DNA from 2 places in the Desulfosporosinus meridiei DSM 13257 genome. Region 2 is predicted to be linked to the other one. Evidence: predicted binding sites of a transcription regulator. Region 2 holds the regulator's gene; the other holds the start of a gene.
The links. Region 2 encodes LexA, which represses DNA repair genes until DNA is damaged. Its sites were predicted from a motif close to CNAACANNTGTTNG; they were not measured.
Positions count from the first base shown of each region.

Region 1: a site for LexA is predicted at 1,774-1,787, ahead of DESMER_RS07605 (putative DNA modification/repair radical SAM protein). Genes of this name have one in related genera too.

Region 1 is NC_018515.1:1,643,021-1,647,586, forward strand. Features, by position in the region: gene DESMER_RS07595 (TRAP transporter large permease) at 1-217, shown strand, start outside; gene DESMER_RS07600 (HDOD domain-containing protein) at 674-1,516, shown strand; gene DESMER_RS07605 (putative DNA modification/repair radical SAM protein) at 1,828-3,126, shown strand; gene DESMER_RS07610 (TIGR03915 family putative DNA repair protein) at 3,105-3,968, shown strand; gene DESMER_RS07615 (C40 family peptidase) at 4,188-4,566, shown strand, end outside.
Region 2 is NC_018515.1:2,581,296-2,585,861, forward strand. Features, by position in the region: gene DESMER_RS11860 (D-alanyl-D-alanine carboxypeptidase family protein) at 1-398, opposite strand, end outside; gene DESMER_RS11865 (M23 family metallopeptidase) at 523-1,329, opposite strand; gene lexA (transcriptional repressor LexA) at 1,444-2,058, shown strand; gene DESMER_RS11875 (D-alanine--D-alanine ligase family protein) at 2,248-3,354, opposite strand; gene lepB (signal peptidase I) at 3,461-4,006, opposite strand; gene DESMER_RS11885 (methionine gamma-lyase family protein) at 4,070-4,566, opposite strand, start outside.

The DNA of each region.
Region 1 (4,566 bases), 940 kb from region 2:
GTTTGGGGTAGTTGTAGTACTGGTTGTAGGGATGGGGGTTATTACTCCTCCCGTTGGGATGAATGTTTATATAATTAAAGGGATAGCGCCAGAGATTCCGTTAGAAACAATTTTTAAAGGAGTATGGCCATTCCTATTCACAATTGTTATATGTATAATTCTACTGATGGTTTTCCCGGGAATTGTTACCTTCTTGCCAGAGCTCATTAAAGGGTAAGAAAAAATCAATAGCTTGTATTTTGGGTTGACCGCTATATATTAGGTCAACCTTTTTTTATTTATCAGAAAATTTTACTTTTCGTCGCATATTCTTCAACGTCTAAAAACTGTGTTGCATGAAGGTTTAACACGTGCAAAGACAGTGCTGCAAGAAGGTGTAAACACGTGCGAAGACAGTGTCTTCGTCGTAGTCTGAAGGATAAGTGCATCTAAGGCGGTCGCCAGCCAAGTTTTTCTTATCTAAAGTTGATTGGAGGTTCTAAAAAAAATAGATAAGCATACTTATTCTTAAAAATAACGGCTATAGATAGAAATATTGGTAATTTCCTGACTTAGGGATATAAGTGAGATTTTTGTTGGGATGTTGTGGTAAACTATTAATATCGCTAGAGCTCTTAATAGTTTAATTTTTGAACATTTTTTAAATGTATAGTTATCAAAGGGAGGTAGTTAAGTGTCTATCAAATTAGAACATGTATTAAAGCGCGTACATGCACTTCCTCCCTTACCCTCATCAGCTATCCAAGTGTTAGAACTTACGAATAATCCTGCTACCTCTGTTAAACAGCTTGAAACTGTTATTGGTAAGGATCCTGCTCTTACGGCAGGGATTCTTCGTCAGGCTAATTCTGCTTATTATGGTTACCCCAGAAGAATCTCGTCCCTTCGGGAAGCTATCGTTTTGCTCGGTTTTCAGCTAACTCAAGAGTTAGCTATGTCTGCAGCAATTTCACCTGTTCTTAAAACCAATCTAGCGGGTTATGAGATAGACCAAGAGGGACTATGGAAACATTCCTTACTTACAGCGATGGCTGCGAGAAAGGTGTGTCAACATTGTAAACTTCCTTACGGAGAGGTTGCCTTTATTGCAGGATTACTTCATGATATCGGTAAACTAGTTATTTCCGTCTATGTTCAAGAAGTTAGCGATTTTCTACGGCAGAAAGCAAAGGACACACCGCTTACTTTTGTAGAACTTGAAGAAAAAGTAATAGGATTCGACCATGCAAGGGCGGGCGGTTTTTTAGCTCGATCATGGAATTTGCCTGAAGAATTAGTAGCTGCAATTTCTTTTCACCATTCCTTAAGTAACGCTCAGAATCATGAAGAACTGTCTAGTGTAATCCATGTTGCCAATGGTCTTGCTAGTTTATTAGGAGTTGCAGGAGGGGTGGATAGTTCATTGAATCCTATCCGCCAAAAGGCTCTTGACCTTCTGAACTTCCAAACGTCGGATCTTGAACTTCTCAAGGATGACCTTAGCAAAGTTCTTGTAGATCCTACCATTTTTGGTTAATGAATTGAATCTCCTAAGATAACCCTGACATAGGCATTATGAAGCTGTCCTAACACTTGTAAGTCTTGGCTTCAAATTCTCAAATCCTGAAATTCAAAATTATCGCTTCTAAACATAAAGCAAAAACGCAAAATCGGTCACTTCCACTTCAACAATGGAAGCAGGCCGATTTTTAATGAAGGTAATTATTTTTTATAGGCTTAAGTTTTCACTCGGCCCCATAAGAAAATGCTTGTTTGGTTAAAATCACTTTGACAAGAACATATGTTTTGTATATAGTTAAAGTAGTGATTGTCAGGGGGTCGATTATTATAGATATTTTTGATAAGCTGACTATCTTATCAGATTCAGCGAAATATGATGTAGCTTGCACCTCAAGCGGTATAGATAGAAAAGGAAAATCAGGCAGTTTGGGTAGTGCTGCAAAAGCAGGGATATGTCATAGTTTTTCCGCCGATGGCCGCTGCATTTCCTTACTGAAAGTGCTGATGACAAATGTCTGTGTCTTTGATTGTAAATATTGTATCAATCGTGAATCTAATGATACTCCAAGAGCTGCATTTACACCCCAAGAACTAGCGGAATTGACCATTAACTTTTACCGCCGTAACTATATCGAGGGTTTGTTTCTAAGCTCTGGTGTTATTAAAAACCCTAATTATACAGCTGAACAAATGATTAAGGCTTTGGAACTGCTTCGTAATGTATATCACTTTAACGGTTATATTCATGTCAAGGCTATACCCGGAGCAGATAGTGAACTTATCACACGCTTAGGACTCTTAGCAGATCGGATGAGTATAAATATTGAGCTTCCATCTCAAGAAAGTTTAAGGCTTCTGGCCCCGAATAAGACAAAAGAGTCCATCTTACGTCCTATGGGGCTTATAAGTAATAAAATCCAGGAAAACAGAACAGATCTTGTGAAATATCGTCACGCTTCCAGATTTGTGCCTGCTGGGCAGAGTACTCAGCTGATTGTGGGAGCTACTCCTGATACGGATCACACTATTTTGACACTCACTGAGGGGCTCTACAAAAAATACGGTCTTAAGCGAGTTTTTTTCTCCGCCTATATGCCCGTTGTCGAGAATTCCCTCTTGCCGGCCATTGACACAAAACCACCACTGATTAGAGAACATCGACTTTATCAAGCAGACTGGTTATTGCGCTTTTATGGCTTTGAAGCAAAGGAATTACTTGATGCGCGAAATCCTAATTTCAATTTACAAGTCGATCCTAAATGCAACTGGGCCTTAAATAACATGGATAAATTTCCGGTTGAGATTAATAGAGCATCTCATGAAATGCTTTTAAGAGTCCCTGGAATTGGTGTGATTAGTGCCCAACGAATAATTACTGCCAGGAGAAATGGCACTCTTGATTTTGCCAGTCTTAAAAAGCTGGGGGTTGTTCTCAAACGTGCCCAGTATTTCATTACTTGCCAAGGAAAGATTATGGAGGGCCTAAAAATAACTTCGGATAGCACTATTAGAACATTAATGTCAGATCAATATAAGCTCCCGTCATATCAAGAGCAGTTAAGTCTTTTTGATGAACCTTTTATTACGAGAAAGGATGTGCAGCAATGCTTGACGGGACAGATATAGTGTACGCCTATGATGGCACTTTTGAGGGTCTGATGTGTTGTGTCTTTGAGAGTTATGAATGTAAAGAAATTCCCTGCCTCATCCGTCCTCCAAGTGTCCAGCAAACTATTTTTGACACTTCAAAATGGATTGAAACAGATTCCCAAAAAGCCGACAGGGTTTATAACTCTATTCCTGTAAGAATTTCTTCTGAAGCTCAAGAGTTAGTGAAACTAGGGTTTTTAACCTGCGAGGAGAATAAAGAACTACTAATTTTTCGTTTTTTACGGTTAGGTTTTAAGGTTGGTGGCAAAGTCATGACCATGCTTACAGATGAGGCAGTTTGTTCACTGCAAAAAGCCGTTCGCCATTTGACGTCCGAAAGCCATAAGTATAAGGGCTTTATTCGCTTTTCTGTGTTTGGGGAGGCATTGGTTGCAGTTATTGAACCCAAAAACTACGTTCTCCCTCTTTTGTCTGCGCATTTTTGTGATCGTTATAACGGTGAAAAATTTATGATTTATGATAAAACCCACAGCGTGGCCTTAATCTATCAGTCCAATCGTGCTGAATTGATTGGTGTGGAAGGGTTAACTCTTCCCAATGTTGATTCTATGGAGGCAAAGTATCGCCTATTGTGGAAGCAGTTTTACAACACAATTGCCATTGAAGGAAGAACTAACCCCCGCTGTCGAATGACCTTAATGCCTAAACGATACTGGAACCAAATGACCGAACTGGATAATACCAATACTTTGGTTAACTTTAAACTTACCGAAACAAATAAAACCATCGCAAATGATATAAGCAAAACAGCAGACAAAACAGTAAGATACCAAATTCAAGGTAAGCAAGTTCCTTAGTTTCTCGTCGACGGGTTTGTCGATGCTGATTCTGGGAGTTATGGGGTATTATAGTCGGCAAGATATGCAGAAGCACAGGGGTGACCTAACGGTCACCCCTGTGCTTCTGCTCTAACCAATATTCGGAAATGCAAATATTTCACGGATTATACAAGGAAAATTAGGCTTTATGGCGAATTATTACATAGAATAATATGAAGTAACGAGGAGCTAGGATTAATGAAAAAAGGGATAAGCATACTGCGTAAGACAAGTCTTGTGGGTCTTATCGGAGTTTTACTTTTTGTGGCCTCATCGGTGCCTGTTCGGGCTGACAATTTACAACAACAGCTTACTCAATCTCAAAAGCAAGCCAGTCAAATGAAGGCAGCTCTCAATGCTCAAAAGGAAAAAGTAGCCGGCGCGACGACCCAGGTGTTGGCCTTAAAACAATCCGTTGAGGCATTAAATAATAGCATCGCTCGAGAACAAGAAAAGCTCACCGACGAACAAAAAAACCTTAAGAATTTAGAAGCTGAGCAGCAAAAGCTAGAGATTAAACGTCAGGAACACATTAAAGCTTTAGGAAATGTCCTGCGAAGCAACTATGAAGATGGAA
Region 2 (4,566 bases):
CCTTCTACATTCACTTCTGCCCCAACTCGGACAATATCTGATTCATTTAAGGATTTTAAAGCCACAAGCCCAGTAATAAGCTTGAGTGTGCTGGCCGGAGCACGCTGTATATCGGCATTATGGGATTTGATTACCTGATTGGTTAAGGGGTCAATAAGTACATAACTTTCGTCTTCTGTTGATAGATCTTGGGAAGAAGATCCAGCCTTTGATGATTCAGAAGATTGAACTTCTGAATTGGTCAATCCTTCAGTCTGTAAGTTGGCGATAGCTGGTCCAAAATAGTCTAATCCAATCAACAGAAAAACAATGAGCAGTATGCTAAACATTATTAAGTTGGCTTTTCTGGTTTTTCTTTTAGTTCTAGATTTAGGAACGTGATGATCTAATTGTTTCACAATAATCCCTCTTTTAAGCTAAGGCCTACCAGTCAGGTCTTATGATATTATAACATTCCATATCACAGCAAACATTTCTATTATAACTAATTTAATCCAAGGTGGCAAGTTTTGTTTGCTATACCTAACTAGGATTCTTGGTATCCGTCCATAATTGCCATACCTTTAAGAATGGATAAGGATTAATCCATTGTTCATTGGGAAGCTCTATGCCAAAATGAAGGTGGTCCGGAGTTGTCAGGGCATCACCGGTGTGACCCATTCCGCCAATGAAATCCCCGGCTGCAATTCTTGCCCCTTTCACAAGATCTGGAGAAATATATTGCAGATGAGCGTAGTAATAATAATTCCCATCATCTCCACGTACACCAACTCGCTCACCACCTAATCTGTTCCACCCCAGCTGTTCGATTTTACCACTACATACACTAACTATCCTTGTCCCTTCTTTTCCAAAAAGATCAGTTCCCTCATGTCTGCGAATCCCGCCTTCTCGATCTGCTCCAAAACTATCCTCATACCAAGTTGTTCCTTCAATGGGGAAGGTGTATTTATAAGGTCTATAATATGAATACTTGGCTAAAATTTCGCGATGTCTTTTGATCGCCTTAAGCTTATCTAAGGAAAGCTTGCCCCAATTAAGATTTGCAAAGGAAACATCGGTATGTAGTTGGGCAATCAGTTCTTGAGCTTCTATTTCAGGAATCGTCGACCGTATAGCTATAAGATCCTCAAAAGGGATTGTCGGGGTTCTGGAATTATCCCGTACACATTGTTTTACAAGGTCAGGAGTTATTGTTGATAAATAGGGATATACATCAGAATCAATTTTTACCGGCCGATGCAGTACCTGCCAGATTAGAAATGAAGAAAGTATCAAAATAATCAACTGGATTACTGAAATTAAACTTTTTTTTGAGCTTACTCTCATAAAATCCCCTACTCTCTTAATCATCCAAGAAATTATTAGTTATTTACGAACATTTGTTTGCACTTTTGGCGAATGAATGGTACAATATTCCTGACTAGATGGGGGTGTTTTTTTATGTACCCGGATTTATCGCCAAGACAAACGAAGATTTTGGAATTTATTAAACAGGAAATCCGTAAGAAGGGTTATCCACCTGCCGTAAGAGAAATCGGCGAAGCTGTAGGATTGTTATCTAGCTCTACTGTTCATGGGCATCTCCAGACATTGGAGGACAAGGGATACATTCGACGTGATCCCACTAAACCACGGGCAATCGAAATTTTGGATAGTTCCAGTGAAGCCCTTGAAATGAAAAAAGTAGTCCAAGTACCTATTGTCGGCCACGTCACTGCCGGTCAGCCTATCACGGCAATTGAAAACATTGAAGGGTCCTTTCCCTTATCCGCGGATTTTGTACGCCATGACAATATTTTTATGCTTCGCGTCAAGGGCGAAAGTATGATAGGAGCAGGAATATTGGATGGGGATTACATTATCGTTCGACAACAAAACGAAGCACGTAATGGTGAAATTGTTGTAGCCCTAATTGGTGATGAAGCGACTGTAAAACGTTTCTTTAAGGAAAGAACTCTGATCCGACTTCAGCCTGAAAACCCATCCATGGAACCGATCTACTCCCAGGATGTTTCAATCCTCGGTAAGGTCGTCGGCGTTTTTCGTACTATGTAATTACTTAACATTCCTAATATCAAAGATATGCGTAAGATGTATAAGATAACATTATTTTCTATTCATCTTTACCAGAAGAAGCACAAGAGTAAAAAAGCGTTCTCTCTCCACAGTCTAGTTGACAGTGAAGGAGAACGCTTTTCGCTTGCTGTACCAGTTGAATTTATGGTCTAAGTTTCACAGGCACTATTAGTCATTCTGGGAAATTTTACAGTTTTGTTTATCCTGAAAACGTTCCATACCCAAGATAATTAAGCGATCGATTAATTCAGTGTAGGGAATGCCTGTAGCTTCCCACAGTTTAGGGTACATGGAGATTTCAGTAAAACCTGGTAGAGTATTTATCTCATTAAGAAATATTTCATTTTCATCATTCACAAAGAAGTCAACTCGACTTAAGCCGCTAGCTTCAACTGCTTGGAAGGCTTGAATGGCCATAAGTTGCAACTTCTTAACGATGTCGTCTTCCAGCGCTGCCGGAATTAAAAGGCTTGAGCCAATGTTGGAGTACTTAGCTTCATAAGTATAGAACTCCTGGGCCGGTAGTACTTCCCCTGGAATAGAGGCGATAGGGCTATCGTTCCCTAAGACTGAAACTTCTATTTCATGCCCGTTAATGGACTCTTCGATAACAATTTTACGGTCAAAAATGGCGGCTGTCTTTAAAGACTCTTGGAGCTCTGTACGATCATGAGCCTTGGAGATCCCCACGCTCGACCCCAGATTGGCTGGTTTAACAAAGCAAGGATACCCTAGCTGAGCTTCAATCTTATTCAGATAAGTCTCAGGTTCCCTCAGGAACTCTGATCGCAGCAGAGTTACATATCGTGCCGAAGGAAGATTTCTCTCGATGAACACAGCTTTCATTCGATCTTTATCCATCCCCAGAGAAGATCCCAGAACTCCGGATCCTACATAAGGAACATTAGCCATCTCCAGTAATCCTTGAAGTGTACCGTCCTCCCCATAGGTTCCATGAAGAACAGGGAAAACCAAATCAAACTTCCCATCGTTGGGCAAAGATTGACCATTGATGGCCAAGAAATGTGGTTGAGTAGGATCGATGACTAAAGTTACCTGTAACCCCTCCGTAGTCGTCGGGAAACCTGTTTTCAAAATTTGATCCGGTATAACTCCCCAAAACCACTGCCCTTGTTTGTTAATACCAATCGTTTCTACATTATAACGACTTCTGTCAATCGCTTTGTAGATCGATGATGCAGAGTTTAAGGAAACTTCATGTTCCCCAGAGCGCCCACCGAACAGAAGAACCACAGTCGGTTTGTGATCATTCATTATACCCCATCCTCCTTAAATATGTAATTTACTTTCTCAACAAGAATGTCCTCTGTAAAAGATCCAACTATAGGAGTATATGCGATAAAAAGAAAAAAGCTCCTACCTAACGGTCAAGAGCTCCAATTTGATCTAAAGGCCAATATCGAAATAGAGTTCTTCCGGTAATATTCTCTACGGGTAAAAATCCCCATTCTCTTGAATCAGCACTGTTGTTGCGGTTATCTCCCATGACAAATACGGAATCGTTGGGAACAACAATTGGACCGAAATCACTGTTGGCATTATCTACCACATAAGGTTCCTCAAGTCGTTGATCGTTTACATAAGTTTTTTTGCTGCGTATTTCAACTTTATCCCCTGCTAATCCAACAACTCGTTTAATATAGTCATCCGTAGCATGAGCACTCGGTGGTGGATGAAAAACAATAATATCTCCATGATTAATATGATCAAACCTCTTAAAGAAGAACTTGTCCACAATGACCCTATCTTCAAGTTGAATTGTAGGGAGCATTGAACCCGTAGGGATTTTTCGCGCTTCAATCACGTAGGTGCGCAATACCCAGGAAAGCGCGAAAGCAATCAGGACAATTTCAACAAGCTCAATTAAGAATCGAAAAGAACTTTTTGGAGTCTCCGAACTTTCCATAAGTCACCTCTTTCTACTCTTCATATTAACATAAATTGATGGATGTTTAAAACAATAATTCAGCTAGCTCAGAAGTCCTTGCCGCCAAAGATTCAAAGCAGCCAAGATATTGCCCATCTGTACATAAGTGTAGGATATTCCTCCTTGCTGATAGACAACATAAGGCTCTCGCAGGGGTCCATCTGCTGAGAATTCACTGGTAGAACCTTGGATGAAAGTCCCTCCTGCCATGATGACTTGATCTTCATATCCCGGCATGCCTGAAGGAATAGGCAAGACATGAGAATCTATAGGAGAACCTTTCTGTAACCCTTGACAGAAGGCGATCATCTTTTCCCGGGAACCTAATTTTACAGCTTGAATAAGATCTGTTCGATAGCTTTCCGGTTCAGGATGTACCTCAAAGCCTAAAGCCTGCCAAAAGGCAGCAGAGAAAACGGATCCCTTTATAGACTCGGAAACTGTTAAAGGGCTAAAGAATAAGCCTTGATAAAACAAACGTTGCCATTCCAGGGTAGCTCCCATATGCTCTCCAACTCCCGGGGCTGTTAAGCGTTGTG